DNA from 2 places in the Clostridium sp. HCS.1 genome. Region 1 is predicted to be linked to the other one. Evidence: predicted binding sites of a transcription regulator. Region 1 holds the regulator's gene; the other holds the start of a gene.
The links. Region 1 encodes HrcA, which represses chaperone genes, less so after heat shock. Its sites were predicted from a motif close to TGTTAGCACTCNNNNNNNNNGAGTGCTAACA; they were not measured.
Positions count from the first base shown of each region.

Region 2: groES (co-chaperone GroES) is a predicted target of HrcA. The motif match lies at 9,330-9,360, and genes of this name have one in related genera.

Region 1 is NZ_CP170704.1:2,831,139-2,848,127, reverse strand. Features, by position in the region: gene ACFYH6_RS13540 (hypothetical protein) at 1-1,428, shown strand, start outside; gene ACFYH6_RS13535 (ComEC/Rec2 family competence protein) at 1,452-3,140, shown strand; gene holA (DNA polymerase III subunit delta) at 3,156-4,187, shown strand; gene rpsT (30S ribosomal protein S20) at 4,297-4,560, opposite strand; gene gpr (GPR endopeptidase) at 4,737-5,711, shown strand; gene ACFYH6_RS13515 (stage II sporulation protein P) at 5,783-6,895, shown strand; gene ACFYH6_RS13510 (hypothetical protein) at 6,961-7,398, shown strand; gene lepA (translation elongation factor 4) at 7,519-9,327, shown strand; gene ACFYH6_RS13500 (patatin-like phospholipase family protein) at 9,474-10,382, opposite strand; gene ACFYH6_RS13495 (hypothetical protein) at 10,513-10,782, shown strand; gene hemW (radical SAM family heme chaperone HemW) at 10,995-12,131, shown strand; gene hrcA (heat-inducible transcriptional repressor HrcA) at 12,317-13,348, shown strand; gene grpE (nucleotide exchange factor GrpE) at 13,365-14,018, shown strand; gene dnaK (molecular chaperone DnaK) at 14,077-15,933, shown strand; gene dnaJ (molecular chaperone DnaJ) at 16,025-16,989, shown strand, end outside.
Region 2 is NZ_CP170704.1:485,129-502,117, forward strand. Features, by position in the region: gene ACFYH6_RS02385 (electron transfer flavoprotein subunit alpha/FixB family protein) at 1-999, shown strand, start outside; gene ACFYH6_RS02390 (3-hydroxybutyryl-CoA dehydrogenase) at 1,186-2,028, shown strand; gene ACFYH6_RS02395 (DNA-3-methyladenine glycosylase family protein) at 2,230-3,171, shown strand; gene ACFYH6_RS02400 (N-acetylglucosamine kinase) at 3,615-4,568, shown strand; gene ACFYH6_RS02405 (hypothetical protein) at 4,695-5,231, shown strand; gene ACFYH6_RS02410 (GntR family transcriptional regulator) at 5,374-6,105, shown strand; gene ACFYH6_RS02415 (tagatose bisphosphate family class II aldolase) at 6,248-7,105, shown strand; gene ACFYH6_RS02420 (4Fe-4S dicluster domain-containing protein) at 7,348-8,841, shown strand; gene groES (co-chaperone GroES) at 9,413-9,697, shown strand; gene groL (chaperonin GroEL) at 9,712-11,337, shown strand; gene ACFYH6_RS02435 (hypothetical protein) at 11,622-11,933, shown strand; gene ACFYH6_RS02440 (BadF/BadG/BcrA/BcrD ATPase family protein) at 11,945-13,273, shown strand; gene ACFYH6_RS02445 (acylphosphatase) at 13,286-13,558, shown strand; gene ACFYH6_RS02450 (PTS sugar transporter subunit IIC) at 13,602-14,888, shown strand; gene ACFYH6_RS02455 (exo-beta-N-acetylmuramidase NamZ domain-containing protein) at 14,967-16,124, shown strand; gene ACFYH6_RS02460 (hypothetical protein) at 16,236-16,634, shown strand; gene ACFYH6_RS02465 (prepilin peptidase) at 16,785-16,989, shown strand, end outside.

The sequences.
Region 1 (16,989 bases):
AATATAAAGAGGCTTATAGATATAGCTATATTGTGCAATAACTCTAAATATAATATAGATAATAAATATATAAAAGGCAGTATATTTGAAATAGCCTATGTTAAGTTTGGTGAAGAAAATTCTATTAATAAACAGAGATTAGAGGGATTAAATAGAAGAAAGTTTGAACTTATTAATTCTTCAGATAGGGGAATGGCCACTACTTTAAATAAGAATAGAAAAGGATATAGATCAAATTCAAGAGGAAATTTAGACAGAATTTTAAGCTGTTGTACTCATATTTTAATCAATGGTATTGAAAGAGAAATAACCTCTGAAGATATAATGAAAATTAAACTTGCAGATTTAAGTTTTTCAAAGGAAGGTTTGTTAACAGAAGCTTTTGCATATAGAAGTTTCAATTATGAACCATCAAAATATGAAAATGTAGAAAGCAATTTAGTTTTTGTAGGAATTATAGCTTTAGAAAATCCATTAGTAGATGATGTGTTAGATGATATTAATACAATTATAGATTCTGGAGTTTTACCTATAATATTTACAGAGGAATCTACTATATCGGCAGAAACTTTTGGAAGAAAAATTGGTTTAATTTCTAGTGAAGATCAAATAGTATCTGGTATTGATTTAGAATCATTGAATGAAGAGGAATTAATAAAAATAGTATCTAAGGTTAGAATTTATTGTAAGGTTAATCCAGAGATTAGAAATAAAATTATATCATTATACAATAATGATGGCTATGGATTTATTGCTGAAGGAAAAAATTTAGCTGACTTGTCTATAGTAAGTCTAGCCAATATTGGAATAGTAAAAGGAAAGGTTTCAATGTTATTAAGAAGAATAGGAGATGTTTACACTGAAAAAAGTAGTATAAAAACATTTTTTAACTTAAAAAATAGAGAAAGTGAAATTAAAGAAGCAGTTAAAGCTGGATTAAGCATATATGCTATTATTACTTTAGCGGAAATAATATATTTAAATTTCCAATATTATTTCATAAATGGAAACTTAACTAAAGAATATTATATTATTTTAATGAATTTACTTTTAATAACGCCTGTAATTTTACTAAATATATTGTGTGAAAATAATTCATATAAGGGTAAAAAGGTAGTTATAAAGGGTATCTTATTTGCTTTACTTCCAATAGTAGCAGCATACTTTATAAAAAATAGCTTTGATATAATAGGATTCTTATTTATTGGTGGTATTACTATCATAGATACTATTATTAACTGCAATATTTTTACTAAAAACAACTTAAAATATATAAAACTTTTAATAGTGATACTTTTAATATATGTTTTATCATTAACATTATTAATTATGTTATTAGGATTTAAGTTTGATTTAGTTATTTTAATAATAGTTGGGTGGATTTTATTTATTTTTGCTATAGCAGACTTAATTATAAAAAAATGGTAAGACTTTAAAATGAGGTGTTGCCATTGAAGTTAAATAATAAAGAAAATATACTACTTTACATATTCTTAGTTTTTATATTATCAAGTTGTATATTTTTACTTTTCTATAAAGAAAAATGGCTAGCGATACTATTTGTTAGCTGTTTTTTTATTTATCTTATTTTCTTAAAAAGATTAGAATTAGCTATAATATTGGCTATATTTTTCCTAATACCAATAATAAATAATTTTTTATACTATAATTTAAATACTAATTCTAATGAAGAAATAAGAATAGTTTCACTAAATAGCTATGGAGGAATAGGTGAAATTAAGGGCAGAAAGGTATACTTATCAGGGAATTTTCAAGATATTAAACTAGGCGATAAAATATTAGCTAAGATAGAATTTAGAAAGGATATTAATATTGAAAGAGGGATATTAGGAGAAGTAAAGGTAGAAGAATATGAAAAGTTAAATTTAGATTTAAAGGGTAAAATTTATAGGATTAGAGAAGAAATTTTTAATAAATTAAAAGAAAAGTTAGGAAGTAGAAGATCAGCTTTAATAACATCTATATCCTTTGGATATACAGAGTTTTTAGATAGAGAAGATGAAAGTACAATGAAGAATTTAGGGGTATTGCATGCTGTATCTGTATCAGGACTTCATATGGTTATAGTATATTCTTTACTTAAAAAAGTTTTAGGGAATAAAATAGCACCTATTGTCTCCATTATGTATGTAATTTTTACTGGAGCAGCTATATCAACTGTAAGATCCTATATAATGTTATTATGCTTAAGTTTAGCAGTACCTTTTAGAAGAAGTTACAATCCTTTAGCAGGTCTATCATTAGCTGGGACTATATTAATTTTATATAAGCCATATAGTATTTTCGAAGTGGGATTTCAACTAAGTTTTTTATCAACTCTTGGAATAATTTTATTTAATAAGAAATTTAATAAAAATTTATATAGATTACCTAAGTTCTTAAGAGAGGGGACAGCTATTAGTTTATCCTCTCAAGTATTTACTTTTCCTTTTTTAATATTATACTTTAGAGAATTTTCATTAGGATTTCTAGTAGGGAATTTAATACTTATGCCATTAATAAATGCAATTGTAATTTTAGGAAACATTTTAGCATTAACAATAAATTTTGAAGTTATATTTAATTATCTCGCTTTTCTTGCCTATTATGCCACCTTATCTATAGATATAATTTCAGAGAAGCTACTTAGTATTTTACCAAGTATACTATTCTTAAATGAAATAATATCAGTAATCTATATAATACTATTAATTACTATTTATTTTTATAGAAAGGGATATAAAAGGGTTATTTATTTTCCAACAATAATATTATTTTATTTATTTATTAACTTTTATAGTCCATATCCAAAGCTTCAGTATTATAGGGATGGAGTATTATTGATTAGCTACAAGGGGGAAAGAAGCTTAGTTGCTACCAAGAAAGGTGTAGATTTAAAAAAGTATAAATTTATTTCATTATCTAATAGTGAATATAAAAATTTTAAAAAGGTAAAATTAAATAACACTATTGAGATAGAAAAACTAAACAAAAATATTTTAATAAGAAATAAAATAAACAGATATTTAATAAAGCTTTCTAGTGAGAAATATAATGAAAATTATGATATAATAGACTGCAAATATAGTAATTATGTAAAAATTGTTTTATTTAAAAATAAAGTTTTAGTAATTAATTAAGAAAGGTAGATTGCTTTGATAGATTTTGATGTACTAGAAGGTGAAGTTAAGAAGGGGAAAATTGACAATTCTTATATCTTTTGTGGATTAGATGAAGAACTAATTAAGGAAGGAATAAACTTAATTGTTAATACTACTATTGATAAATCCCTACTTGATTTAAATTATATAAGATTAGATGGATTAACAACAACCTTTGATGATATTATGAATGCTTGTGAAACTATGCCTTTTATGGGTGATAAAAAGGTAGTTGTTGTATATAGAGCAGGTTTCTTAAAGGATAAAAGTGATGCTGCAGGCACAAAGCTTTACAATGATATACTTAAATATTTAAAAGACTTGCCCACCTATACAGTTCTTATAATGTATTATTTATTTAATGATAAAAGAGATACTCCTAAGAAAAGTAATAAATTAAAATCTTTAGAAAAGGTTTCTAAGGTAGTATACTTTGATAAATTAAAAAAGGATAGATATTATAAAAAGGTAGAAGAGGTATTTAAAGAAAAGGGAAAAGAAATAGGAAAAGTTGAGTTAAGATATTTTGCAGAAAAAGTGCAAAATAACTTTGATATAATTAGAAGAGAAGCGGATAAGCTTATTTCATATGCAGAAAATAGAGCTATAAATAAATTTGATATAGATAAGTTAATTGCAAATTCTAGTGAAGATGATATTTTTGATTTAGTAGATTTTATTTCTCAAAAGAAGGTAGAAAAAACTTTAGATTTACTTTATGATTTATTATCTAAAAGTGATCAACATATGCTTATTATTTCTAACATAGAAAATAATTTTAAAAGGCTTTATGAAATTAAAGTTATGGTTCAAAGTGGAGCAAATGCCAATGATATTTCATCTAAATTTAAACTTCCAACCTTTGTCTGTGAAAAGTTAATTAATCAATCTAGCAAATTTTCTATAAAACAGCTTCAAAAAATAATGGAAATATGTTTACAAACTGAAAATAAAATTAAAACATCAGGTGTAGATAAGAATATGGAAATGGAGCTAATGATATTTAACATATTTATGACTAAGTAAATATAAATGAAGAATAAAGAATGTAAAATGAAAAATTGATGAAAAAACTCCTATAGGAGTTTTTCTAATAAAATAATAGCCGATCCATTTGGATCGGCTTCTTATTTGATTACGCCATAGCGTTTAACTTTGCAGCTAATCTTGATTTCTTTCTAGCTACCATGTTCTTGTGACATACTCCTTTTTGAGCTGCCATATCTAAAGCTTTAACAGCCTTAGGGAAAAGAACCTTAGCTTCTTCTACGTTGTTTGCAGCAACAGCTACTTCAAATTTCTTTACAGCAGTTTTTAAAGCTGATTTAATCATTCTGTTTTGAGCAGTTTTTGCTTCAGTTACTTTAATTCTCTTTTTTGCTGATTTAATATTTGCCATTCTAAATTCACCCCCTTAATAATTTTATTAGGGTCTCTTTGCAGTTTTGGGGAAATCTGCGTTCGAGTTCGTTTTTAACATACTAGATTATATCATTGAAAGTTTAGAAGTTCAAGTATTAAATTGAAACATTAAGGAAAAATAAAAGAGATAATAGTTTTTTTGGAGGTATTTTTATGATTAATGTAAGAACAGATTTAGCCATAGAAGCTAGAGATATGTACACTGAAGAAAATAAAAGGGAGCTTGATGGAGTTATTGTAGATGAAGAAAAAGAGGGGGATATAAAAATAACTACTGTAAGTATAGAAAGTGATGAGGCTGGTAAAGAATTGGGAAAGCCTAAAGGTAATTATATAACAATAGATTTCCCAGAATTTACTCATTATGATGGTGAATCTATGGATAATGTTTCAAAGGTTGTGGATAATGTTTTAACTAGATTAGTAAATATGCCTGAAGAAAAAACAGCATTAGTTGTAGGACTTGGAAATTGGAATGTAACTCCAGATTCATTAGGCCCAAAGGTAACTGAAAAAATTATGGTTACTAGACATTTAAAGCAAGTTATGCCAGAGGCTATAGATGATTCAGTAAGACCAGTTTGTTGTATATCCCCTGGGGTTCTTGGAATAACTGGAATAGAAACTGGGGAAATAATAAAATCATTAGTAGATAGAATAAAACCTGATTTAGTTATATGTATTGATGCTCTTGGCTCAAGAAAGCTTGAAAGAGTAAATAGAACTATACAAATTAGTGATACAGGTATATCTCCAGGAGCAGGTGTTGGAAATCATAGAATGAAGATAAATGAAGAGTCTTTAGGTGTGAAGGTAGTAGCTATTGGAGTTCCTACGGTAGTTCATGCAGCAACTATAGCAAATGATACTATAGATCTTGTTCTAGATGGCCTTATTAGTAAGGCTGAAAAAGGAAAAGAATTTTATAATATGCTAAAGTCAGTAGATAAGCTTGAAAAAAGCCAATTAATAAAAGAGGTATTAGATCCATATGTAGGAGATTTAATGGTTACACCAAAGGATGTTGATGCTGTAATTGAATCCTTAGCAAAAATAATTGCAAATGGTATTAATATGGCAATTCAACCCAATTTAGATATGGAAGATATAAATAAGTTTATGAATTAAAAAAATATTTTTATATTTATTAATAATTATGTAACTCTCTAAATATATTTATTAGAGGAAGGGGGAGTTGCATGTATTCATTAAGACAAGGTTCACCTAATAATAAGAGGGCAAGAAGAAATGGAAAGTTAGGTATTAACAGTAAGAATTTTAGTATGGGATATTTAATTATTATAGTAGCTTGTATAATATTTGTTATAAGAGCAATTAATGTAGTAAATAACTACAATGATCCAGGCGGATATGCATATGTTCAAATGCTTAACTTTTCTATGCCAGTAGTAAAAACTGCAGTTTATGATGAAGGGGCATATGTAGAAAATAATCTTTCTTTAAAAAATGTGGCCTTAGAAGCTGTGGGAATAAGAGGTATAAATGCATATAATATAGTAGGGAAGGAAGTAAGCTTATTTAGCAAAATGTTTGGAGGTGCTGGAGTAGCATCATCAATAAATAAATTAACACCATTCTCATTAAAAACAGAAAGTATAGCTAAGATGACGGATGAAGAAATTGCTGAATTAAACAAGGTAAGCGCAGCCTATGATCCAAGTTTAAAAAAGCCTTTAAATAATTCAAAACCAGAAGTGTTAATATTCCATACTCATACAACAGAAAATTATTCAGAAAGGGAAAAATTAACTACAGATACTGATTTTAATGTATCTGGAGTTGGTGATGTTTTAGCTAAAGAACTTGAAGAAGGTTATGGAATATCTGTTATTCATGATAAAACTAATCATAGTGTTGTTTATGACGATGCATATAGTAGATCTAATGAAACTTTAAAAAAATATTTAAATGAATATGGGGATTTTAAAGTTATAATAGACCTTCATAGAGATGGAGTAGATAGTGCTAAAGCAGATAGATTAAAAGACGTATATACAGTTAATATGAATAATGAAAGTTTAGCAAAAATGATGTTTGTTACTGCTGAAAATAGTAGTAGATATCCTGCAAACAAGGAATTTGTTGATAAGATGTATAATACTGCAGTTAGATTATTTCCTGACTTAATTAGAGAAACTTATGTATGGAGTCCAGGAGCTTTTGCTAATAATTATAGCTTAAGTGATAATCTTATACTTATAGAAGTAGGATCAAATGTAAATACAGCACAAGAAGCAAAATTAACCAGTAAGTATATTGCAAGGATAATAGCAGAGAATTTAAATAAGTAAAATATGAATAAAAATTGATTTTTATGAGCATCCTTTAGATAGTAAAAATACTAGGGGGTGCTTTTTTGATTAATAAAAAAGTTCTAATAGGAACATTAATTTTTTTTATAATAATAATATTAGGCAGTGTACAAGTTAATATTATTAACACCAAAGCTTTATCACCTGTGGGTAATGGTGATGATAATTATGAATTAGTTAAAGAGGAATTCGGTAAGGATTTTGAAGAGTTTATTAAGGATGATGCAGAAGTAAAGATTTATACTCCTAAGGATAAAAATGAAAATACTACAGTAAAAGTGTATAACAAGGAATTCATAATAAATATGAATAATAAAATAACAGAAAAATTTTATGATGTTGGTGGATTTTTATATAATGGATTTAATAGTATAATAGATAAAATAAATGGTAAAATAAAGACTAATGAAGTCAATACTGAAAGTGGAGATTTAGATAAGATAATAGATGATTTTTTACAAGATAAGAATAATAGTAATTAACACATATTAACAACTTCATATTTATATTGACACACAACCTAGGCATTATGATATAATTTACCTTGAAAATTATAATGGGGGTGAAGTGACTATTTGCTTATTTAAGCAATAGTTTAATATATGAGTAGTAATAGACAAGAAAGAATTAGAAATTTTTCTATAGTAGCCCATATAGATCATGGTAAGTCAACCCTAGCTGATAGATTATTGGAAGCCACAGGAACTCTTACCCAAAGAGAAATGGAAGAACAAATACTTGATAATATGGAAATAGAGAGAGAAAGAGGTATAACTATTAAGTCTCAAGCAGCAAGACTTATTTATAGAAGACCTGATGGAGAGGAGTATATATTAAATTTAATTGATACTCCAGGACACGTAGATTTTACATATGAAGTTTCAAGAAGCTTAGCTGCATGTGAAGGAGCTGTATTAGTAGTAGATGCAACTCAAGGGGTTCAAGCACAAACACTAGCAAACTGCTATTTAGCTTTAAATAATGATTTGGAAATTGCACCAGTTATAAATAAAGTGGATTTACAATCTGCAAGACCAGATGAAGTTAAACAAGAAATTGAAGATATTATAGGGATAGAAGCAGAAGATGCACCATTGATTTCTGCAAAAACTGGTTTAAATATTGCAGATGTTTTAGAGACTGTAGTAGAAAAGGTACCAGCACCTAATGGAGATGAAGATGCACCACTTAAAGCCTTAATATTTGACTCTTATTATGATAGTTATAAGGGTGTTGTTTCTTATGTTAGAATTTTTGATGGTGTTGTAAAACCAGGTACAAAAATTAAGTTAATGGCAACAAATAAAATTTGTGAAGTAACTGAAGTTGGTGTATTTACACCTAAGGCACTTCCAATTAATGAATTAAGAGCAGGGGATGTTGGATATATTGCAGCTTCAATAAAAAATGTAAGAGATGCAAGAGTAGGTGACACTATTACTGAAGCAGATAGACCAACAGCAGAGGCATTACCAGGATATAAACCTGCAGTACCAATGGTTTATTCAGGTATTTATCCAGTTGATGGAGCAAAATATCAAGAACTAAAAGATGCATTAGAAAAGCTTCAAATAAATGATGCTGCTTTAAGCTTTGAACCAGAAACATCAATAGCTTTAGGCTTTGGATTTAGATGTGGATTCTTAGGATTATTACATATGGAAATAATTCAAGAAAGAATAGAGAGAGAATTTAATTTAGATATTATTACAACTGCACCGTCAGTTATTTATAAAGTAATAAAAACTAATGGAGAAGTAATAGAACTTACAAACCCAACTAATCTTCCAGAAGCTACAGAAATAGAATATATGGAAGAACCAATAGTTAAGGCAAGCATAATAGCTCCTTCAGATTATGTTGGTGCTGTAATGGAATTATGTCAAGAAAGAAGAGGAACCTTCATTGATATGCAATATTTAGAAGAAACAAGAGTTTCTATTAATTATGATATTCCATTAAATGAAATTGTTTATGATTTCTTTGATACATTAAAATCTAGAACTAGAGGATATGCTTCATTAGATTATGAATTTAAGGGATATACTCAAACCGAATTAGTTAAGCTTGATATTATGTTAAATGGTGATGTTGTAGATGCTTTATCTATGATAGTTCCAAGAGAAAAAGCTTATGAAAAGGGAAGAGGTATAGCAGAAAAACTTAAAGAAATAATACCAAGACAAATGTTTGAAGTGCCAATTCAAGCAGCAGTAGGATCTAAAATAATAGCTAGAGAAACAGTAAAAGCTATGAGAAAAGACGTACTTGCAAAATGTTATGGTGGAGATATTTCAAGAAAGAAAAAGCTGTTAGAAAAGCAAAAAGAAGGAAAGAAGAGAATGAGACAGGTTGGCTCAGTTGAAATTCCTCAAGAAGCATTTATGGCAGTATTAAAAGTGGATAAATAATTTATAATAAAAAATGCTAAGTCAATTTGACTTAGCATTTTTTATTAGATAACTATAAGAATAAGGTGGTAATATTATTTTATATAAACAAATAATGCTTATATAATTTATTATATATCAAAAAAATACAAATGCTACTTAAATATTCACTTGAAGTAAAAATTATTTAAATATTTTATTAAATTTGATAAATCACAGTTTTTACCTATATTCTTTAAATAATGAATCAATTTATAATCATCTAAATCTATAAATTTTGGCACCTGCGGATTTATTCTAAAGTAATTTTCTTTTAAGAATTCTTTGCAATATAAGTCTTCTAAGTTAGACATACCATCCATTAATAAAGCTAGTAATGGGGATTTCATCTTTGCAAAGGGATGAAATGACCATTGAAGTATTCCCCATTTATGAGTCTTACCTATTATTCTTTCAGGGCTGTCTCCTGTACCAATAGATAAAAGTAATATATCTTCTTTTCTATACTTAGGTAAAGAAGATAAAGTTGTGGCAATAGAAATGGCAGTAGGAGAATTAGCTACTACTCCACCATCTATATAGTTTTTATAGGATGGAAAATATGTAGGAGCAGCACAGCTAGCTAAAATAGCATCTCTAGCAAGAATATAACTTGTATTATTCTTAGATAAGTTGTTAAAAAACACAGGTTTCCAGGATTTTGTATGTTCATCTCCTAAGTAAAAGGCTGGAATAAATATATATTTTTTAAAATCATTTATTTTGAATTTATCATCAAAATAATTTGAGATAAATCTTTTTAATAAGGTATTGTTAAACTTTGGCTTTATAATATTAAAATTATAATTAGAAAAAATCTGTCCAGAAACTTCTCTAGAATATAATTTCTCTAATTCCTCTATAGGAACACCTTTAGCTAAGAGTGCGGCAATTATAGAGCCTGTAGAAGTTCCAGCAAAGAGATCAATTTCATTTAAAAAGTTTGGATATTTAGCTATTATTCTAGATAGAATTTCAACACTTAAAGCACCTTTAATTCCACCACCATCAAAGGAAAGTATTTTAAATTTTTTCATATATTACTCCATAAATAAATTACTTATATATAATATTCAAAAGTTTTTTTATTGATATAAATATTAAGTAATTAAATTTTGATTTTTGAAATATATTAAAATGTAAAGTAAATTTAGTGAGGTGGATAATATGTTGGAGGTAAATAATAGAGATTTAAAAAAGAAGGGGAAAAGCTTAAGAAATAAAGGGATAATTACTGGAATGTTAAAAAGAAAAAATGGACAAGTATATAATATTCAAATGAATGGAAATGATTTAGATACATTAGTAGCTAGAAGTGGATTGAATTTAAGCTTACCAATAAGGTTTCAGGGAGATTTAATAAATACTAGAATAGATATAGTACAAAGAGATGTTATATATCACAATATTATAAATGTAGATTTACGAGAAGTATGAGATGGTGCTTCGCACCAATGAAAAATGTAAAATGAAGAATGAAGGTTGAAACTCCTTTAGGAGTTTCTAAAATAAATATAATTACATCTAAGTTTTAAAAGGGGCTATTTAAATAGCCCTTTTTCACGTGTATTTAAGCTTTATATTTTGAATTTTGAATTAGTTCTGTATAATAGGGATAAGAGAATTTTATTAAAGAAAGAGTTGATAATATGGAAAAGAAAAAAGAATTATCTCTTTATATACATATACCATTTTGTAAGCAGAAATGTTTTTATTGTGATTTTCCTTCTTATGCATCTATAGATTACTTAAGAGAAGATTATGTTGATGCATTATGTAAGGAGATAGAGGATAAAGGAAGTAAGTATATTATAAAAAGTATATTTATAGGTGGTGGAACACCATCTTATCTTGAAACTAAGGAAATAGTTAAGGTTTTAAATTCTATAAAAAAACTTCAGCTTATGGAAGGCATGGAATTTACTATGGAGTGTAATCCAGGAGCTTTAGAAGAAGAAAAATTAACAGCTATGTTAAATGGCGGAGTAAATAGAATAAGTATGGGACTACAAGCAGTACAAAATTCATTGCTTAAGGATATAGGAAGAATTCATAGTTTTAAGCAATTTGAAGAAAACTTTAATTTAGCAAGAAAAGTTGGATTTAAAAATATAAATGTAGATTTAATGTTTGGACTTCCTAATCAAAAAGTTGATGAATGGAAAGAATCTTTAGAGGTAATTGCTAAGTTAAATCCAGAGCATATTTCTGCCTATAGTTTAATTATTGAAGAAGGAACAGCTTTTTATAAACTTTGGGAAAGAAATAAATTGATTTTACCTTCAGAAGATGATGAAAGAACTATGTATGAAATAACCAAAAGTATATTAACTAAGCATGGATATCATCAATATGAAATATCTAATTATGCAAAGGCAGGTTTTGAATGCTATCATAATAAGGTTTATTGGAAATGTGAGGAGTACTTAGGACTTGGATCAGCATCCACATCATTTATAGATGGGAAAAGAATTAAAAATATAGAAAATGTAAAAAAATACATAGATAGAATTAATTCTGGAGAAGAAGTTTGGGAAGAAATAACAGAAAATACAATTGAAGATAGTATGGAAGAGTTCGTATTTATGGGGTTAAGAATTCTTAGTGGGATAAGTTTAAATGAATTTAAAAAAAGATTTGGGGTAAATATTGAAAGTATATATAAGGATGTTATTGAGAAAAATATTAATAGAAAATTATTAGTCTTAGAGAATGATACATTAAGGTTAACTGAGCAAGGAATAGAGTTATCTAATTCTGTAATGAGTGATTTTATATTAACTTAAATGTATTAGAAAAATAAAGAAATTATTAGAAAAACAAAGAAAATAAAAAATAAATTAATAAAGTTAAATGAGATTATTTATTTTGTGCCTAAATAAAATTGACAAAAAACTTAATAAGGAATATATTGATATTGTAGTCATTAGCACTCGATGATATTGAGTGCTAACAGATAGAGGTGATATTAATGGCTATTGATGAAAGAAAAATAAAAATACTTCAGGCTATCATTAATGACTATATTATGACTGGTGAGCCAGTAGGATCAAGGACAATAGCTAAAAGATATGATTTAGGAGTAGGATCAGCTACTATTAGAAATGAAATGGCTGATTTAGAAGAAATGGGGTATTTAGAACAACCTCATACTTCGGCAGGTAGGATACCTTCCAATAAAGGTTATAGATTATATGTAGATAAACTAATGGATACTGGAAGGTTAACTAAGGATGAGGAATTAAAAATTAAAGAGTATTTAATTAATTCTGCAATGTACGAAGTAGATAAAATAGTTAAAGAAGCTTGCTCGCTTCTTTCAGAATTAACAAACTTAACTACAGTAGTACAGACTCCTTCTGTAAGAAGTAGTTATATTAAATCTATTCAATTGCTTCCTATCGATAATCATAATTTGGTTTCTGTAATAGTTGCAGATAGTGGAGTTATTAAAAATCACAGAATAAGAGTTAATAATATGCCACAGCCTGAGACTATTCAAAAGATTAATAATGTTTTAAATAGTAGGCTTAGAAATTTAACTATTGAAGAAATTAATTTAGAAGTTATAAATAACCTAAAACATGAATTGCAAGGTTTTGATGAAGTATTTAATGGAATTCTTCCTGCTTTATATGAAACATTAAAAGAGTCTAATAATACAGAGGTTTTTGTTGAAGGAACAACTAATATTTTTAATTATCCTGAGTACAATAATATTGAAAAAGCAAAAGAAATTTTATCTCTAATAAATGATAAGGATAATTTGCTAGATTTAATTGAACCAGGTAATGATATTACAATTAGAATAGGAGAAGAAAATTTCTTTCCTGAAGCAAAGGATTGTTCTATTATATCAGCTGAATATTCTGTAGATGGTAGACCTATAGGAAAGATTGGATTAATTGGACCAAAAAGAATTAATTATTCAAGGGTTATAGCAATTATGAATGAAGTTATGAAGGAACTTAATAAAAGTTTAAAAAATCAAATTATAGAATAAGAGATGAGGTGTTTTTGTGGAGGATATTAAGGAAACATTAGATAACCAAAATAATTCAGAAGACGCTACTAATGTTAATGACAATGTTGACACTGAAAAAAGCGAAGAAGCAAATTTAGATATGGAAGCAGATTCAATTAATTCTTCAAATGATTCTACTGAGGATTCTTCAGAAGATATAGTGGAAGAAAATAATGATAAGGAAAATGAATTAGATGCTATGCGTAAGTTAAAGGATGAAAATAAAAGATTGACAAATGAAGCAGAAACTTTAAAGGAAAGATTACTTAGATTAACTGCAGAATATGACAATTATAGAAAAAGAACTTCTAAAGAAAAAGAAGGAATATACACAGATGCTTGTACAGATGTGTTAAAAGAAATGATTCCAGTACTTGATAATTTAGAAAGAGCTATATCAGTTGAAGGAAATGTTGAAGATATTAAAAAAGGAATTGAAATGACTATAAAAGGTTTTAAAACATCTTTCGAAAAACTAGGTGTAGAAGAAATTGATGCTACAGGAGAATTCGATCCAAATTATCATCAAGCAGTAATGCATATTGAAGATGAGAACTTAGGTGCAAATTCAGTAGCAGAAGTATTCCAAAAGGGATATAAAAGAGGCGACAAGGTAATTAGATATACAGTAGTAAAGGTAGCTAATTAAATTTAAGACATATTAACTAAATTTTAATATAGAAGATATATTTAGGAGGAAATAGATTATGGGAAAAATTATAGGAATTGACTTAGGAACTACTAACTCATGTGTAGCTGTAATGGAAGGTGGAGAACCAGTTGTAATCAGCAACTCAGAAGGTGCAAGAACTACCCCATCAGTAGTTTCATTCCAAGCAAATGGAGAAAGATTAGTAGGACAAATCGCAAAAAGACAAGCAATTACTAATCCAGATAAGACAGTAATATCAATAAAGAGACATATGGGAACAAATTATAAAGTTACTATAGATGGTAAAGAACATTCACCACAAGAAATATCAGCAATGGTACTTCAAAAAATTAAAGCAGATGCAGAAAGCTATTTAGGAGAAAGTGTAACTCAAGCAGTTATAACAGTGCCAGCTTACTTTAATGATTCTCAAAGACAAGCAACTAAGGATGCAGGAAGAATTGCAGGCTTAGAAGTTTTAAGAATTATAAACGAACCAACAGCTGCTGCTTTAGCTTATGGATTAGACAAGATGGATACTAACCAAAAGATATTTGTTTATGACTTAGGTGGTGGTACTTTTGACGTATCTATACTAGAATTAGGTGATGGAGTATTTGAAGTTCTATCAACAAATGGTGATACTAAGCTAGGTGGAGATGACTTTGATGAAAAAATCATGCATTATATAGCTGATACATTTAAGGCTGAAAATGGAATAGATTTAAGAAATGATAAGATGGCTCTTCAAAGATTAAAAGAAGCTGCTGAAAAAGCAAAGATTGAATTATCTTCATCAATGCAAACTAACATAAACTTACCATTTATAACAGCAGATGCCACAGGTCCAAAGCACATTGATATGAACTTAAGTAGAGCTAAATTTAATGAAATTACTCATGACTTAGTTCAAAGAACAATTGAGCCAATGAAGAAAGCATTATCAGATGCAGGTCTTTCATTAAGCGATATAGATAAAGTAATATTAGTTGGTGGATCTACAAGAATTCCAGCAGTAGTAGATGCTGTTAAGAACTTTACTGGAAAAGAACCTTCAAAGGGAATTAACCCAGATGAATGTGTAGCAATTGGTGCTGCTATTCAAGCAGGTGTATTAACTGGAGAAGTTAAGGATGTATTATTATTAGATGTAACTCCATTAACATTAGGTATTGAAACATTAGGTGGAGTAGCTACACCACTTATTGAAAGAAATACTACAATTCCAACTAAGAAGAGTCAAACATTCTCAACTGCAGCAGATGGTCAAACATCAGTTGAAATTCACGTAGTTCAAGGTGAAAGACAAATGGCAGCAGATAATAAGACTTTAGGAAGATTTACTTTATCTGGAATAGCTCCAGCACCAAGAGGAATTCCTCAAATCGAAGTAACATTTGATATAGATGCTAATGGACTAGTTAAAGTATCAGCAGTAGATAAGGCAACTAATAAAGAAGCAAATATTACTATAACAGCATCAACTAACTTAAGTGAAGAAGAAGTAGAAAAGGCTGTTAAGGAAGCAGAAAAATTTGCTGAAGAAGATAAGAAGAGAAAAGAAAAAATAGAAGTTAAAAATAATGCTGATCAAGTAGCATACCAAACAGCTAAAGCTTTAGAAGAATTAGGTGATAAGGTATCAGCAGATGATAAGGCTAAGGTTCAAGCAAAATTAGATGAATTAAATAAAGTTAAAGATGGAGAAGATCTTGAAGCTATAAAGAATGCTATGGAAGAATTAAATAAAGAATTCTATGCTATTTCATCTAAGATGTATGCAGATGCTAATCCAAATGGAGCAGAAGGTGCAGGTTTTGATCCAAACAATATGGGTGGAGCAGGAACTAACAGCACTCCAAATGATGATAATGTAGTAGATGCAGATTTTGAAGTGAAAGACGATAAATAGTTGTAACCTATTAGTCTAATATATATAATATAGGAGGGAAGACAAAAGTCGTCTTCCCTTTTATAAAGTTTAAAAATGGTGGTGAAAATAGATGGCAAATAAGGACTATTACGCAGCCCTTGGACTTGAAAAAGGAGCATCAGAAGCAGATATAAAGAAGGCCTTTAGAAAGTTAGCTATAAAATATCATCCTGATAAAAATCAAGGTAATAAGGAAGCTGAAAATAAATTCAAAGAAATAAATGAAGCTTATCAAGTGCTTTCAGACCCAGATAAGAAAGCAAAATATGATATGTATGGAACAGTTGACTTTGATGGTAGTGGTTTTGGATCAGGTGGATTCGGTGGCTTTGATTTTTCTGATATGGGCGGATTTGGTGATATATTTGAAAGTTTCTTCGGCGGCGGAGGCGGCGGCGGAAGAAGAAGAAATGGACCTCAAAGAGGTTCAGATTTAGAATATACAATTAATCTGACTTTCGAAGAAGCTGTTTTTGGTGTTGAAAAGGAAATATCAATAGATAGAAGTGAAAATTGTGAAACTTGTAAAGGAAGTGGAGCAAAAGAAGGTACATCAAAGAAAACATGTCCAACATGTAATGGTCAAGGACAAGTAAGAGTACAAAGACAAACTCCTTTAGGAAGCTTTGTAAGTACATCAACTTGTAATACCTGTGGTGGTACTGGAACAGTTATAGAAGAACCATGTACATCTTGTCATGGAAGAGGTCATGTTAGAAAGACTAGAAAAATTAAAGTTAATATACCAGCAGGTGTTGATACTGGAAATGTTATGCCTTTAAGAGGACAAGGAAATCATGGAACTAATGATGGACCTCCAGGAGATTTATATGTAAGAATTAATGTAGCGCCTTCAAAGAAATTTGTAAGAAAAGGAAATGATATATATATAGACACTCATATTTCTATGGGAAAAGCTGCTTTAGGAACAGAGATTACTGTGGCAACTGTAGATGGAGATGTTAAATATACTATTCCTGCAGGAACTCAATCAGGTACATTATTTAGATTAAAAGGAAAAGGAGTACCTAGGGT
Region 2 (16,989 bases), 1.4 Mb from region 1:
ATGGCAGATTACAAAGGCGTTTGGGTATTTGCTGAGCAAAGAGAAGGAGAACTTCAAAAGGTTTCTCTTGAATTACTTGGTGAAGGTAGAAAGATTGCAGATAAATTAGGCGTAAAGTTAACAGCTTTATTATTAGGTGATAATGTAAAATCATTAGCAGATACATTAGGTAGACATGGTGCAGATGAAGTAATCCTTGCAGAAAGCAAATTATTAGAGCACTATACTACTGATGGATATACTAAGGTTATTTGCGATTTAGCAAATGATAAAAAGCCAGGAATAATATTCATTGGTGCAACATTTATAGGAAGAGATTTAGGTCCTAGAGTAGCAGCAAGATTATCTACAGGGTTAACAGCAGACTGTACAGTTTTAGATGTTGATGTAGAAAAAGCAGATTTACTTGCTACAAGACCAGCTTTTGGTGGAAACTTAATGGCAACAATTGCTTGCCCAGATCATAGACCACAAATGGCAACAGTAAGACCTGGAGTATTCTCAAAACTTCCTGATGAAGAAAGAAGTTTCACAGTGGAAGAAGTAGAAGTGAAATTAGAAGATTCAGATATAAGAACTAAAATAGTAGAAATAGTAAAAGAAACTAAAGAAATTGTAGACATAAGTGAAGCAAACTTTATAGTTTCAGGTGGTAGAGGTGTTGGAGCTAAAGAAAACTTTGCTATTTTAGAAAAATTAGCAGAAGCTTTAGGTGGAACAGTAGCTGGATCAAGAGCAGCTGTTGAAAATGGCTGGATAGAAAGAGATTACCAAGTTGGACAAACAGGTAAGACTGTAAGACCTAATATATATATAGCTTGTGGTATTTCAGGAGCTATTCAACACGTAGCAGGTATGCAAGAATCAGATATGATAATAGCAATTAACAAAGATGCTACAGCTCCAATAATGCAAACAGCAGACTATGCAATAGTTGGTGATTTATTTAAAGTTGTCCCTGAAATGACAGCTCAAATAAAAGCACTAAAAGAAGATTAATAGATAATGAAAAAATAAAAGAATGAAAAAATGAAAAAATGAATGTGTAAACTCCCACGGAGTTTAATAAGTATAAGAATTAGATATGAAATACTTAGAATTTCTGAAGTAATTCAGAAATTAATCTATAATTATTTCATTATTAATTTTTTAATTCTTCACATTTAAATTAGGAGGTTTTTTAAGATGGAAAAGATTTTTGTAATTGGCGCAGGAACTATGGGAGCAGGAATTGTTCAAGCTTTTGCTCAAAAGGGATATGAAGTTATAGTTAGAGACATAAAGGATGAATTTGTTGAAAGAGGAATTAATGGTATCAACAAAGGATTATCTAAATTAGTTGCAAAGGGAAAGATGACTGAAGAAGATAAGGAAGCAATCCTTGGAAGAATATCTGGAACAACAGATTTAGCTCTAGCTGAAGATTGTGATTTAGTAATTGAAGCTGCTGTTGAAAATATGGCAATTAAGAAAACTATATTTGCTGAATTAGATGAAATATGTAAGGAATCTACAATATTAGCTTCTAACACTTCATCTTTATCAATAACAGAAGTTGCATCAGCAACAAAGAGACCAGATAAGGTTATAGGAATGCACTTCTTTAATCCAGCTCCAGTAATGAAGCTAGTTGAAATTATAAGAGGTATGGCTACATCTCAAGAAACTTTTGATGCTGTAAAAGAATTATCAGTTGCTATTGGTAAGGAACCAGTAGAAGTTGCAGAAGCTCCAGGATTTGTAGTTAATAGAATACTTATTCCTATGATTAATGAAGCTTCATTCATTCTACAAGAAGGAATAGCTTCAGTAGAAGACATAGATACTTCAATGAAGTATGGTGCAAATCACCCAATGGGACCTTTAGCTTTAGGAGACCTTATAGGATTAGATGTATGCTTAGCTATTATGGATGTTTTATATAATGAAACAGGTGATACTAAGTACAGAGCAAGTAATCTTTTAAGAAAGTACGTTAGAGCTGGATACCTTGGAAGAAAGACAGGCAGAGGTTTTTACACTTACTAAAATTAAGATATATATTACCGAGAAAAGCTGTTGCAGTAAAATGCAACAGTTTTTTTGTATATTAAATAATTTATTTTTATTAATATAAATTATTAGTTAGATATTATTTAACTATATGATATAATTAATTTTAGATATTAAGAGAATATTTTGTAAAAATTTAGGGGAAACCTAAGGTAGTATATAATATGAGGTGAAAACATGGATTATAGAAATGTAAAATTTGAAGATGATAAAGTTATAATTGAAGGAGTACGAAATTTTAATATAAAGCAAATATTAGAGTGTGGGCAATGTTTTAGATGGGATAAGATAACAGATGAAAATTATATAGTCGTTGCCTTTGGAAGAGTAATAGAAATACTTCAAAAGGATGATGAAGTAATAATATATAATTCTAATGAAGAAGACTTCAATAATATTTGGTTATATTATTTTGATTTAGAAAGAAACTACGATGAAATTAAAGCTGTATTAGCACAGGATGAAATACTAAGGAAAAGTGTTGAATTTGGTTATGGTATTAGAATATTAAATCAAGATCCTTTTGAAATGCTTATAAGCTTCATAATATCTGCAAGAAATAGTATTCCTTCAATAAAGAAAACAGTTAAGAAAATATGTGAAAACTGGGGAGAAAGAATAGAGTACAAAGGTGAAATCTATCATACTTTCCCAACTCCTAAGGCTATAAAGAATGCCACATTAGAAGAAATTCAAGGAACAGGAGCATCTTTTAGAAGTAAGTACATAGTTGATACAATAAAAAAGGTTAATGATGCAATAGAAGTTAAAGAAGATATGGCACTTAATCCAGATAAGTATCCAGAAAGACCAGAAATTCTTGATTTTGATTTAGATTATATAATGAGTTTAAATGATGATGATTGCCATATAGCTCTTCAAAAGTTTATGGGAGTTGGAGCAAAGGTAGCAGATTGTATAATGCTATTTTCAATGGCTAAGCATTCCTCATTCCCAGTAGATGTATGGGTTAAAAGAGCTATGATTCATTTCTATGTAGCACCTGATGTATCATTAAATAAAATGAGAGTTTTCGCAAGAGATAAGTTTGGAGTATTATCAGGCATGGCTCAACAATATCTTTTCTACTATGCTAGAGAAAATAAGATAGAAGTATAAAGAGTGATGACGCACAATGGGAAAATTAAAGAATGAAGAAATGAAGAAATGAAGAAATGAAAGAATGAATAAGTTAAAGAGTTAAAGAATTAAAAAGTGAAGAAATGAAAAAAATGTAGAATTAATGAAGAAACTATCATGGAGTTTCTGTAAAATATATTAATTTGAGGCTTGAATAAGGCGGAATTATACTCTCTTTATGGTGGGAAGTTAAATAATAAAACTGTAGCTATAGAGAGAGTATTTTATTATATCGTAGCTTTTAATAAGAATAGCAAATATTTCTATAAAATAAGCAATAATATTATTGGAAAGTAATTGTAATAAATATATAATTATCTTATTGGATTTTCAATAATAAGTAATAAATAATCATAGCTTTTATATAGTAACAAATACATTAGGAGAAGATCTGTAATACTATAAATACAGGGGGAAGAAAAATGTATTATTTAGGAATCGATGGAGGCGGAACTAAGACTAAATATCTATTAATTAATGAAAACTTACAAAAAGTAGCAGAAAGGGAAGGCTCAACTATTCATATCCATCAAGTTGGGGTTGAAGGAATAAAAATTCAAGTAACAGAAAATATTTCAAAGATATGTAATGATGCTAATATAGAATTAAAGGATATTGGATATATATTTGCTGGTGTTCCTGGTTATGGAGAAAGTATAGATGATATGGAGAAAATCGACAAAGCTTTTGAAGATATTATCAAAGTTCCATATTCAATAGACAATGATGCTGTTAATGGATGGGCAGGAGGTACTGCTTGCAGGCCAGGAGTTAATGTGGTTGCAGGAACAGGAAGTATAGCATATGGAAGAAATTCAGAAGGGAAATTAGCTAGGTGCGGAGGATTTGGACCTGGGATAGGTGATGATGGAAGTGCTTATTGGATAGCTCTAAAAACTATTAATGAATACACCAAGCAAAAGGATGGAAGAAAAGAAAAAACTGTATTAGTTGATATTTTAGAAAAAGAGTATGGAGTTACTTATAAGTATGAAATCGTTGAGATAGTCTTTAATAAATTAAAGTTTAATAGAACAGAATTAGCAAAGTTTTCAACTATATGTTTCTTATCAGCAGAGGCAGGATGTCCAGCATGTAAGAAAATATTTAAAGATGCAGCGGAATCAATATTTGAACATATAAAAGCTATAGCTAAAGAGTTAAATTTTACTGATGAGTTTGTAGTTTCATATACTGGTGGAGTATTTAAAGCAGGAAAATATGTTTTAAACCCATTAAAGGAAATGATTAAGGAGTCAGCATTGAAATGCTATTTACAAGAACCAGCTTTAGATCCATGGAATGGTGCAGCATTACTTGCATATAACTTAGGTGGTAATACAGTTCCTGATAATGTAATGGAAATATTAAAATAAAATTTTGATTAAAAAGTGATGAACTGTTATATATGATTCTGCTTGAAATATTTAACAGTTTATTCATTTTTAATAGTTTATAATAATGATATAATACAAATTGGTGATGGTATGAGGATTATTGATTTGAAGTTATATTTACTAATGACTTTAGCATGTGGACTATTAGTTTTTTTTGCGTGGAAAAATGAAAGAGAAAAGCCTTATGGAAAATTAATAGACAAAATTAAATATTCTTTATATACAATTTCTATATTATGCTTGATATTAGTTATATATTTAAAATTTATGACTAAAACTAAAGGGATACAAATATATTTTAAAGATATAATAAATATTTCTTTTTTAGCATCCATAGAAATGTTATTATCAGCGCAAATAAGTAGAAGTATAATTTCATTTATAAGAAATAAAGCCCTATCTACTAAATATGGAGGTAAGGAGCTAACAAAGAAAGAAATAGACTACATAAATAATAGTAAAGAATTAAGCTTCAACTTATGGGGTTATATATTGATGTTTATAATATGTGGAATTATATATAGTATTATAAGTGAATTTATATTTAAGGAATATAAAATAGAAGATACCTTAATTACTGCTTTCTTTAGTACCATATGTTATTGGTTTATTTCAGTAAAATTATTTGCAAATAGCAAATAAGAACTAAATATTTATTTTATTTTAAGAAACTTAAAAATATGAGTTTCTATTTTTTTTGTTAAAAAAGATTTAATTAGAAAAATTTTCTTTTTAATTATATTTTATGTTATAATCGAAATAGAAAATTAATGAGGTGAATTTAATGAGTGCAATAGTAGATAAAAGCTCTAGAACGCCCCTATATTTACAACTTATGAATATTCTTATAGACATGATAGAAAATAACCTACAAGAAAATGAACAGATACTTTCCGAAAGAGAAATTTGTGAAAAATATGATGTTAGTAGAACTACAGTAAGGCAAGCTATGGATGAGCTTGAGAAGGAAGGATACATATATAAACTTCATGGTAAAGGAACCTTTGTATCACCTAGAAGAATGAATCAAGATTTAATTTCTTTTTATTCATTCACTGAAGAAATGAAGAAATTAAATAAAACCCCTAGCTCAGAAGTAACTGGATTTGAAATAGTTGAAGCAAATGAAAAAATAGCTGATATATTTAAAATTAATATAAAAGATTTACTATACAAAATATCTAGAATAAGAAAAGCTGATGGATTACCTATGATGTATGAAACTACTTATTTACCTTTTGATAGATTTAAAGGATTAACAAGAGAGCAATTAGAAAATAATCCTATGTATGATATTTTAACAAAATCCTTTAATGCAAGAATTACATCAGCAGAAGAGTACTTTATGCCTATATTAACTAACAAGCTTGAAAGTGTCTATTTAGAGATTAAGGAGGGGAGCCCTAGTTTAAAAATAGAAAGGCTTACATATGAAAATTCAAAAGTAATAGAATATACAGTAAGTGTTGCTAGAGGAGATAAGTTTAAATATAGGGTAAAATTAAATAACAACTAAAAAATAAAATTTTTTTAAAAGAACTGGTAATGACAACATTACAAGTTATGAAAACTTAAATTTAAATATTCATTTTAAAAAAGTATTTAATAAAATAATTTTATATAAATAAATATAGAAAAAGAAATAAAAGGAGTGAAGGATTATGAAGATATTATCAACAAGAGAAATGCTAAAAAAAGCTCAAAGAGAAGGATATGCTGTACCAGCCTTTAATATTCATAACTTAGAAACCCTAGAAGTAGTTGTAGAAACAGCAGCAGAATTAAAATCACCAGTAATATTAGCTGGAACTCCATCAACAATTGCATATGCAGGAGGAGAATTTATAGTTGCTATGGCAGAAACAGCAGCAGAAAAATATAATATTCCAATAGCAATACATTTAGATCATTTTGAAGCAGTAGAAGAAATAAAACATTTTATTAATTTAGGCTTTAGATCAGTTATGATAGATGCTTCCCATGAAGAATTTGAAAAAAATATAGAAATAGTTAAAGAAGTAGTTGAATATGCACATAAATATGATGTAACAGTTGAAGCAGAACTTGGTAGATTAGGTGGACAAGAAGATGATTTAATAGTAGATGAAAAGGATAGCAAATATACTAATCCAAAGCAAGCAAGGGAATATGTAGAAAAGACTGGAATAGATTCATTAGCAGTAGCAATTGGAACAGCTCATGGATTATATAAGGGAGAAGCAAAGATAGATTTTGATAGACTAAAAGAAATAAGGGATATGGTAGATGTGCCATTAGTATTACATGGAGCATCAGATATACCAGATGAATTAGTGAAAAGGGCAATATCCCTAGGAGTATGCAAAGTAAATGTGGCAACAGATTTAAAGATTCCATTTTCAGATGCAGTAAAGAAATACTTTATAGAAAATCCAGATGCTAATGATCCAAGAAAGTATATGACACCAGGAAAAGAAGCTATGAAAAAGGTAGTTGAACACAAGATTATGGTTTGTGGAAGCAGTGGACGAGCATAAGAAGATCTTAACATTTAATAAGATATAATAATATTTTAGAGGAAATAATATTAGACTATAACTTAATATTATTTCCTCTTATTAAATTATAAAAAAACATATAATTTTTTTGATTCTTTAAGATTGTTAATATTCCTACAAGTTATCAGAAAATTCTAAATTATTAATATAGGGATAAATTAACTGTTATAATAAATATTGGGGAACAATGTTTAAAAATATTTATATAGGAGGATTTTGGTATGTTTCAATTTGAGACTCAGTTGAAGAAATTAAAGCACGAAGTTTTAACAGAAGTTGCTAGATTAGCTAAGAATGGAGATTTATCCACTGAATCAATAGAAAAAATTCCTTATGAAATCATAAAAGGGGACAAGGCAATGTATAGATGCTGCGTTTATAAGGAAAGAGCTATTGTATTAGAAAGAGCAAAACTTGCTGCAGGTTACTTAGCTAATGGGGATAATATTGATGATGAGTTTGTAGATATCAGAGAAGAAGACCAAATCATTTACGTTATTGAAGCGGCATGTGATAGATGTCCAATTAATAAATATAGTGTTACAGATTCTTGTAGAGGGTGCTTAGCTCATAAATGTCATGAAGCATGTAATTTTGGAGCAATTCATTATGTAGGTGGTAGAGCTTATATTAATCAAGAGCTTTGTAAAGAATGTGGAATGTGTAAGAAAGCATGTCCTTATGATGCAATAGCAGAAGTAATGAGACCATGTAAGAGAGTTTGCCCTACAGGAGCTTTAGATATAAGTCAAGAAGATAGAAGAGCAATTATAAAGGAAGAATCATGTGTTAACTGTGGTAGCTGTATGACTGCGTGTCCATTTGGGGCTATTTCAGATAAGAGTTTAATAGTTCCAGTAGCAAAGAGACTTGCAAGAGGAAGAAAAATGTATGCTATAGTAGCTCCAGCAATTGCAGGACAATTTGGACCTAAGGTTAGCTATGGACAAATTAAAAATGCCATTAAGAAATTAGGCTTTACTGATATGTTAGAGGCTGCCTGTGGAGCTGATGCAGTAACAGTTCATGAAAGTAATGAATTTGTAGAAAGAATGGAAAAGGGAGATAAATATATGACTAACTCTTGTTGTCCAGGCTTTTTAAATTATATAGAAAAAACTATGCCTTCAGAAGTTGAAAGAATTTCTGGAACAGTATCACCTATGATAGCAACAGCTAGATATATTAAAAGCATTGATCCAGAAGCAAAGGTTGTATTTATAGGACCTTGTACTGCTAAGAAAAATGAAGCAGCCAAAAAATCTGTAAAGGGAGCAGTAGATTATGTTCTAACTTTTGAAGAAATATTAGCATTATTTAATGCCTTTGATATAGAAGTTGAAGAATGTGAAGAGGAATTAGTTGATGAAGCATCAATTTATGGAAGAGGCTTTGGTGCTCATGGTGGTTTAACAGCAGCTATTGAAAATTATATTAGAAGCCAGGGCTTAGAAGTGAATTTTAATCCAGTAAAAGCTTCAGGTGGAATAGAAATTAAAAAAGCTATGACTATGGGTAAGGTAGGAAAGTTACAGGGAAACTTTATCGAAGGAATGATGTGTGAAGGTGGATGTATAAACGGTGCTGGAACTATAGCTACTCCATTTAAATCTAAATCAACTTTCAATAAGATAAATGCACAAGCTTCTAGAAAATCAGTTATAGATAATGAAAAAATAAAAGATTTTGAAAATATTGATTTAGAAAGAAAATAGGTTATGGGGCTACTTAAGTAGCCCCAAATTTAAAATTTAGAATGTAAAATGTAGAATTAATGAAGTAATTTGTACCAAATTACTAAAAATATATTTATTTTGTAAACTCCAAACATGGAGTTTTTTCTTTTATAGTATTATTAGTTTTATAAATAATATTGGTAATAATTTATGAATTAATTGGAAAGATTAATATTGATATTTTTAAATTTTTTATATTCAATAAGGGATTAAACTATAATAAAGAAATATTATCTACATTATTAGTCTTATTATCTTCCATATATTTATTAGATTAGTCTTAAATAATGCAGGAGTACATATAATAAAAGAGTGAAAAAGTAAAAGATGCTATAAAATAAAGAAAATAGATATAAAAATAAGGAAATAGAAACTAATCAATGAGAAATGGTAATATTTATTAATTTTAGTGAAAAAATATAAGGATTCCAATTTGAAAAAAAAAAATCAAAATATTATTATAAAATTGTTAGCACTTAAGAAAGATGAGTGCTAATATAGATATAATAATAATAATAATTTTATATATATAATTAGGAGGGATTTTTTTATGAATATCAAACCACTAGCAGATAGAGTAGTAATTAAGAAACTAGAAGCAGAAGAAACTACTAAAAGTGGAATAGTTTTAACAGGTGCAGCAAAAGAAAGACCACAGGAAGCAAAAGTTGTAGCTGTTGGACCTGGAGCTATAGTAGATGGAAAAAGAGTAGATATGGAAGTAAAAGTTGGGGATAAGGTACTTTATTCAAAATACGCTGGAACTGAAGTGAAAGTTGAAGGCGAAGAGTACACTATTTTAAAACAAGACGATATTTTAGCAATAGTTGAGTAAGGGAGGAATAAATTATGGCAAAGATGATTAAATTTAGCGAAGAAGCTAGAAGAGCAATGCAAGTAGGCGTTGATACATTAGCAGATACTGTAAAAGTTACATTAGGACCAAAGGGAAGAAATGTTGTATTAGATAAGAAATTTGGAGCACCTTTAATAACTAATGATGGTGTTTCAATTGCAAGAGAAATCGAATTAGAAGATCCATATGAAAATATGGGAGCTCAATTAGTTAAAGAAGTTGCTACTAAAACTAATGATGTAGCAGGAGATGGTACTACTACAGCAACACTTTTAGCACAAGCAATAATTAGAGAAGGTTTAAAGAATGTTACAGCAGGAGCAAATCCTATTTTAATTAGAAATGGTATTAGAATGGCTGTTGATAAGGCTGTTGATGAAATTAAGAAAATTTCTAAACCTGTTGATGGAAAAGAAGATATTGCAAGAGTTGCAGCTATTTCAGCAGCAGATGAAGAAGTAGGTAAATTAATATCTGATGCTATGGAAAAGGTAGGAAATGAAGGAGTTATAACTGTTGAAGAATCAAAATCAATGGGTACTGAACTTGATGTAGTTGAAGGTATGCAATTTGATAGAGGATATGTATCAGCTTACATGGTAACAGATACAGAAAAAATGGAAGCAGTTTTAGATAATCCACTAATATTAATTGCTGATAAGAAAATCTCAAATATTCAAGAATTACTTCCAATATTAGAGCAAATAGTTCAACAAGGTAAGAAATTACTTATTATAGCTGAAGATGTTGAAGGCGATGCTATGACTACATTAGTAGTTAATAAATTAAGAGGAACTTTCACATGTGTAGCTGTAAAAGCACCAGGTTTTGGAGATAGAAGAAAAGAAATGCTTCAAGATATAGCTATATTAACAGGTGGTACAGTTATATCAGAAGAACTTGGCATAGACATAAAGGAAGTAACTTTAGATATGCTTGGACAATGTGAAAGTATAAAAGTTACAAAGGAAAATACTACTATAGTTAATGGAAAAGGAAATAGTGAAGCTATTAAAGAAAGAGTTTCTCAAATAAGAGCTCAAATAGAAGAAACTACTTCTGAATTCGATAAAGAAAAATTAACAGAAAGATTAGCAAAACTTGCTGGTGGAGTTGCAGTAATTAAAGTTGGTGCTGCTACAGAAACAGAATTAAAAGAAAAGAAATTAAGAATAGAAGATGCTTTAGCAGCTACAAAGGCAGCTGTGGAAGAAGGAATAGTTCCAGGTGGTGGAGCTGCTTATGCTAATATTATAAATGAAGTAAATACAGTAACTTCAGATATTCCAGACACTCAAGTTGGTATTAATATCATAGTAAGAGCATTAGAAGAACCGATGAGACAAATAGCTACTAACGCAGGTCTTGAAGGTTCAGTTATCATTGAACATGTTAAGGGTTGTGAAGCTGGAATGGGATATGATGCTTTAAGAAATGAATATGTAAATATGATTAAAGCTGGTATCGTTGACCCAACTAAGGTTACAAGATCAGCACTTCAAAATGCTGCTTCAGTAGCATCAACATTCTTAACTACAGAAGCTGCTGTAGTAGATATTCCTCAAAAAGAAACTCCAATGCCAGGAGCACCAGGAATGGGAATGGACGGAATGTACTAAAATTCAAATAGAAAAGATACTAATGGGATTTTTTCCTACTAGTATCTTTTTTTATTTATTATTTAGATAAAAGTGTATATTAGTGTATAATAAAAATTCATAAATTATAACTAGATAATTAATTTAAATAAATAAGAATTAGGGAAAAATAACAAATGATATATTAATTCACTTAAAATATCAAAATATGGAATATTATTTCAAAGCATATAGACTTTAGAAGACTTGATTTGTATAATTTATATATACTTTTATATAGTTTATAAAATAAAGGAGGAGTAAAAGTGGAAATATATTTAAAAAATATTTTAAATATAATAATATTTACTGCAATTATATTAATACCTGTTAAAATAACTAACTATTTAATAAATATAAAAAAAGTCAAACTTAATAGATGGATTATTGGGACAAGCTCCTTTACTTTCTATACATTATTTAAAGTTTTTTTGGATGAAGTACCATCTTTTATAGATAATATTGTAAAAGTTATCTTTATTTCTTTTATAGTTATGTTTTTTGAAATTTCTAGAATGAATTTTATGGAAAACAATTATAAAGGAAAAATTGATTATACTAAATATCTTAATAAATAACTTTTGATAAAATGTTAAAGCAAGAAATAATTTATGATTTTGTAAAAGAAGAGTGTAGAAAGCAATATCTATCTGGAGGAATAAAAGGTGTTGATGCTAATACAGTTGCAGTAAATGTTAATATGCAGAGATCAAATGTAGTGAATCAGTTTAAGAAACTAATAGATATGAAGTTGATATATAAAAGTAATGGAAGACCGGTTTTATATTATGTTGACTCAAGTATTGTAGAATATGAAATAAAGAGTCAAGAAGAAGTAGACTTTTTTAATATAGATAAATATCTAGAACACAAAAGTAAGAATTTAATCAAGAAAGGTTTTAATAAGGAAGAGATTAGGAGAAAAATAACCAGAGAGGTAAATGATTACATAAAAGGGTTTCTTGAAGCAACAGAAAATAGAGGTAAAAGCGAAGAAAATATAATACTTGATAAAGAATATGTAGTTGGAGTTGAAAGTAATTCTAATAAGACAATTGCAATAGCCTATGATAAGTATGGAAATGAAATATCATCAGGGGAAGCTGGTTTAGGTAATTTAGTTATAAACAAAGAAGAAGCATTAAAGAATATAGAATTTTCTATATTAAAATGTATATCTAATTTAGATGAAAAAAGATGTATTCATCTTTACTGTGGATTGCCAGGAGTAGATACTGGAAATAATAAATTTATTATAAAAAAATATTTAGAAGAAAGATTTCCTATAAGTATAACTGTTATGAATGATGCTGAGCTTACTTTAAATTCAGTTTTAAAGGGGAGAAATGGAATACTTGTAATATCAGAACTTGGTTCAATAATATACTCAAAAAATAATGAATCTAAACTTAGATATGGAGGATATGGTCCCATTCTTGGTGATAAAGGGAGTATATATTATGTGGTATTAAAATCATTTGAAATAGTAATTGAAGAAAAAGAATTAGAAAATAGTTTTAGTAATTTATCAATAAATATAATGAATTCATTAGAATGTAAGACTATTAGTGAGTTTGTTGAGAAGGTGTATTCTTTAAAACAAGAAGAAATATTAAGAGTTTTCCTTGTTATAGTAAATGAATATAAAAATGGAAATGAAAAAATTATAAAAATTTTTGCAGAAGCAGGAAGATACTTAGGAAAGTTAACTTGTAGAGCATATAAGCTTTTAGAAAATCAAGAAGAGATACCAATAGCTATAAAAGGAGACTTAATAAATAAAGTACCAATAGTTAAACAATTCTTTATTAATGAAATTAATAAGGTTATTAATAATTATAAAATTATTAAACCTAATGTGAAAGCAGCAAAAGGAGCTTACTATATTGAATTTAATAAATCAAGAAGCTGGAAGTAGAAGGAGGTTTTTATGATAGTAAGAGAAAGGTTTATAGTAACTGGAGATATTAATGATGGAGGAATAAGATATTTTTCACAGATGAAAGCAGCACCATTAAAAATAACAGGGTTTTCTAAGAAAAGTGGAGATAGAACAATCTATATAGAAGCACAAGGAGAACCAGGAAATATAGAAAAATTTAAAGAAGTATTATATACAGGAAATGGATTTTTTAAAGTAGAAAAAATTGAAAGTAATAAAATAGAATTAATTGAAAATGAAAGATATTTCTTAGTAAAGTAATTTTACTATTTAATAAATAAAATAAGGTAAGGGGTATTAGAAAATGGAAGCAATTATGAAATTTATGGATGAAAAAATGATGCCGCCAATGGCGAGACTATCAGAACAAAAGCATTTAAAGGCTGTAAGAGATGGTATTATATCTACATTATCATTAATATTAATAGGATGCTTTTTCTTATTAATAATTAATATACCTATAACTCCATGGAAGGACTTTATAGCTCCTTATGCAGCTAAAATAGTATTACCATTTAGAGTTACAATGGGACTTATGTGTTTATATGCTAGTTATGGTATGGGATATTCACTAGCGAGATCTTATAAATTAGATGGAGTGTCAGGTGGAGTTCTATCTATGGCAGGATTATTAAGCTTAAATATACCATTAAATGTTACTGATAAAGCTACAGATACAGCATTAGGATGGGTTTTAAAAATGGAGTATCTTGGTGGAGCAGGAATGTTTACTGCAATTATTAGTATGATTATAGCAGTTGAAATATTAAGATTTTGTAAAACTAGAAAATTAACTGTTAAAATGCCAGAGCAAGTTCCAGAATCAGTATCAAGAAGTTTTGAAGCACTAATACCAGCAGCAATAATAATTACTCTTTTCTGGATAGTAAGAGTAATGTTGGATTTTGATGTTAACATATTTATTACTAAGTTATTTAGCCCTTTAGTAAATATAGCTGGAAATACTTATCTTGGAGTATTATTACCAACTTTATTTATATGTTTATTATGGGCATCAGGAATTCATGGAGTTTCCGTTATAGGATCATTATTAAGACCAATATGGTTAGTTTTACTTGATGAAAATATGGCTGCAGCGGCAGCAGGTGGAATTGCTAATAACATAGGTACAGAAGGTTTCTTTGATTTATTTGTATGGATTGGAGGATCTGGTGGTACATTAGCACTTTGTATATTATTCTTATTTTCAAAATCAGCGTATTTAAAGCAGGTTGGAAAATTCTCAATAATTCCAGGGTTATTTAATATAAATGAACCAATAATGTTTGGAGCACCAATTGTTCTTAATCCTATACTTGCAATACCATTTGTAGTTGGTCCTGTAATAAATACAACAATTACTTACATTGTTATGAGTTTAGGGCTTGTAAATAAGGTATCAGTAATGGCACCATGGGTATTACCAGCACCAATTAAAGCAGTTATGGCTACTAATGATTGGAGAGCAGCTATATTAGTTATGATTAATTTTGCAATTTCTATAATTATTTTCTATCCATTCTTTAAGATGTATGAGAAGAACTTACTTAAGGAAGAAAATCAACAAGTTGAAAATAGTATAACAATGTAAAACTTAAAGTGAAAGGTTAGTATTAATCTTTCACTTTTAATATAAGCAAGATATTACATATTAAAAAAGGAGATTATAATGAAAAATGAAGTTTTTAATGGTATTGATAATTTAGAAGAAATAAAGAGTATAGTAGGAAATAAGAAGATTGGATTAGTAACATCAACAAGCGGAGTAAATAAATCCTTAAAATATACTGTTGATATAATAAATGAAAATTTCAATTTAATCTCCCTTTTCTCTCCTGAACATGGACTTAGAGGTAATCTTCAAGCCGGAGAAGAAGTAGAAAATTATATAGATGAAAGAACTGGAGTTAAGGTATATAGTCTATATGGGAACAACAAAAAACCATCATCAGAAATGATGAAAGATATTGATATCTTATTATTTGATATTGCTGATGTAGGGATAAGATATTATACCTATATTAATACAATGGGATATTGCTTAGAAGCTTGCAAAGAAAATAATAAAAAGATGGTTATATTAGATAGAATAAATATTTTAGGTGGAGAAAAGATTGAAGGCAACTTGCTTGGAGAAGAATATAATACAATTGTTGGAATGTATCAAATACCAGCAAGATATGCTTTGACTATAGGTGAATTAGCAAATTATATTAATAGTATAAAAGGAATTTATTGCGACTTAGAAGTAGTTAAAATAAAGGGGTGGAAAAGATGGATGTATCAAGATGATACAGATATTATATGGATTCCCCCATCACCTAATATGCCAACCCTTGATACAGCTATTCTATATAGTGGATTATGTTTAATAGAAGGTACAAATATATCAGAAGGAAGAGGAACTACAAAACCATTTGAACTAGTAGGAGCACCCTGGATAGATGGATATAAATTAGCAGATATAATGAATAATAAAAATTTATCAGGAGTAAAATTTAGACCAGTGTTTTTCACTCCTATGTTTTCAAAATATGAGAAAGAGCTTTGTTCAGGAATTCAAATTCATATACTGAATAAGAAAATAATAAATTCTTATGAAATTGGAATAAATCTTTTAGAAGAAATTATCAAGCTTGATATGAATAATAAATTAGAGTTTAATTATTATAATGAATATGGCTATTTCTTAGATGCATTACTTGGAACGGACATTATAAGAAAAGAGCTAGGAAGAGGAATAACTTCAAGTGAATTTTTAAATAGTATAGCTAAAGAAGAAAAGGATTTTTTTGAAAAATGTAAGAAATATTATTTATACAAATAATATATAAATATATTTTATATAAGCTCTATAATACCGTTAGTAATATTGATAGAATTATATCTATAATTTATAATTATAGTAAATATCTTATTAGTTAAATAGAGGAGTATTATGGGAGCAAAAAGCAAAAGAAAGAAGATTAGGAACATAAGGATAACTATATTAGTAATTGTTTCAGTAATATTAGGAACTACATTATTAATAAGTTTCAATAATTATAAAGAAACAATTAAAAAAATAGAAGTTAAAGAATCAATTAGAGATTTAATTATAACTATTAATGCAGTAGAGATTAATGATTCAATAAAATTTGAAGATTTAGATACAATAAGGGAGATAAAAAATGAAAATGGTGAAAAATTAAAAACCATAGTTAAGTATAGAAATATAGAGGATTATAATAAAATAGAAATTTTGACTTTAGAAGATGCAAGAAAAATATTAAATGATGAAGTGGATTTTGTTATTAATAAAAATGGAGAATTTTTAAATATAGAGGAAAAAAATTAAATTAAGAAGTATCAATTATAAAAAAGTTGTTATAATTGATACTTTTTTTGTTATATAAATAAAAAATATAAAGATTAATTGACTAGTTATTATAAATAATGGATAATATTTCAAGTGAATAGTTTAGTTTGAAAATTTTAGGAGGATATTATGGGATTTTTAGTATTAATAATTGGACTGTGTATAGGAAGTTTTTTGAATGTATGTATTTATAGAATACCTAGGGAGGAATCTATAGCTTTTCCAGCATCTCATTGTACAACTTGTGGGTATGAGCTTAAAGTCTTAGATCTTATTCCAGTTATAAGTTATATATTTTTAAAAGGAAGATGTAGAAAATGTGGAGAAAAAATAT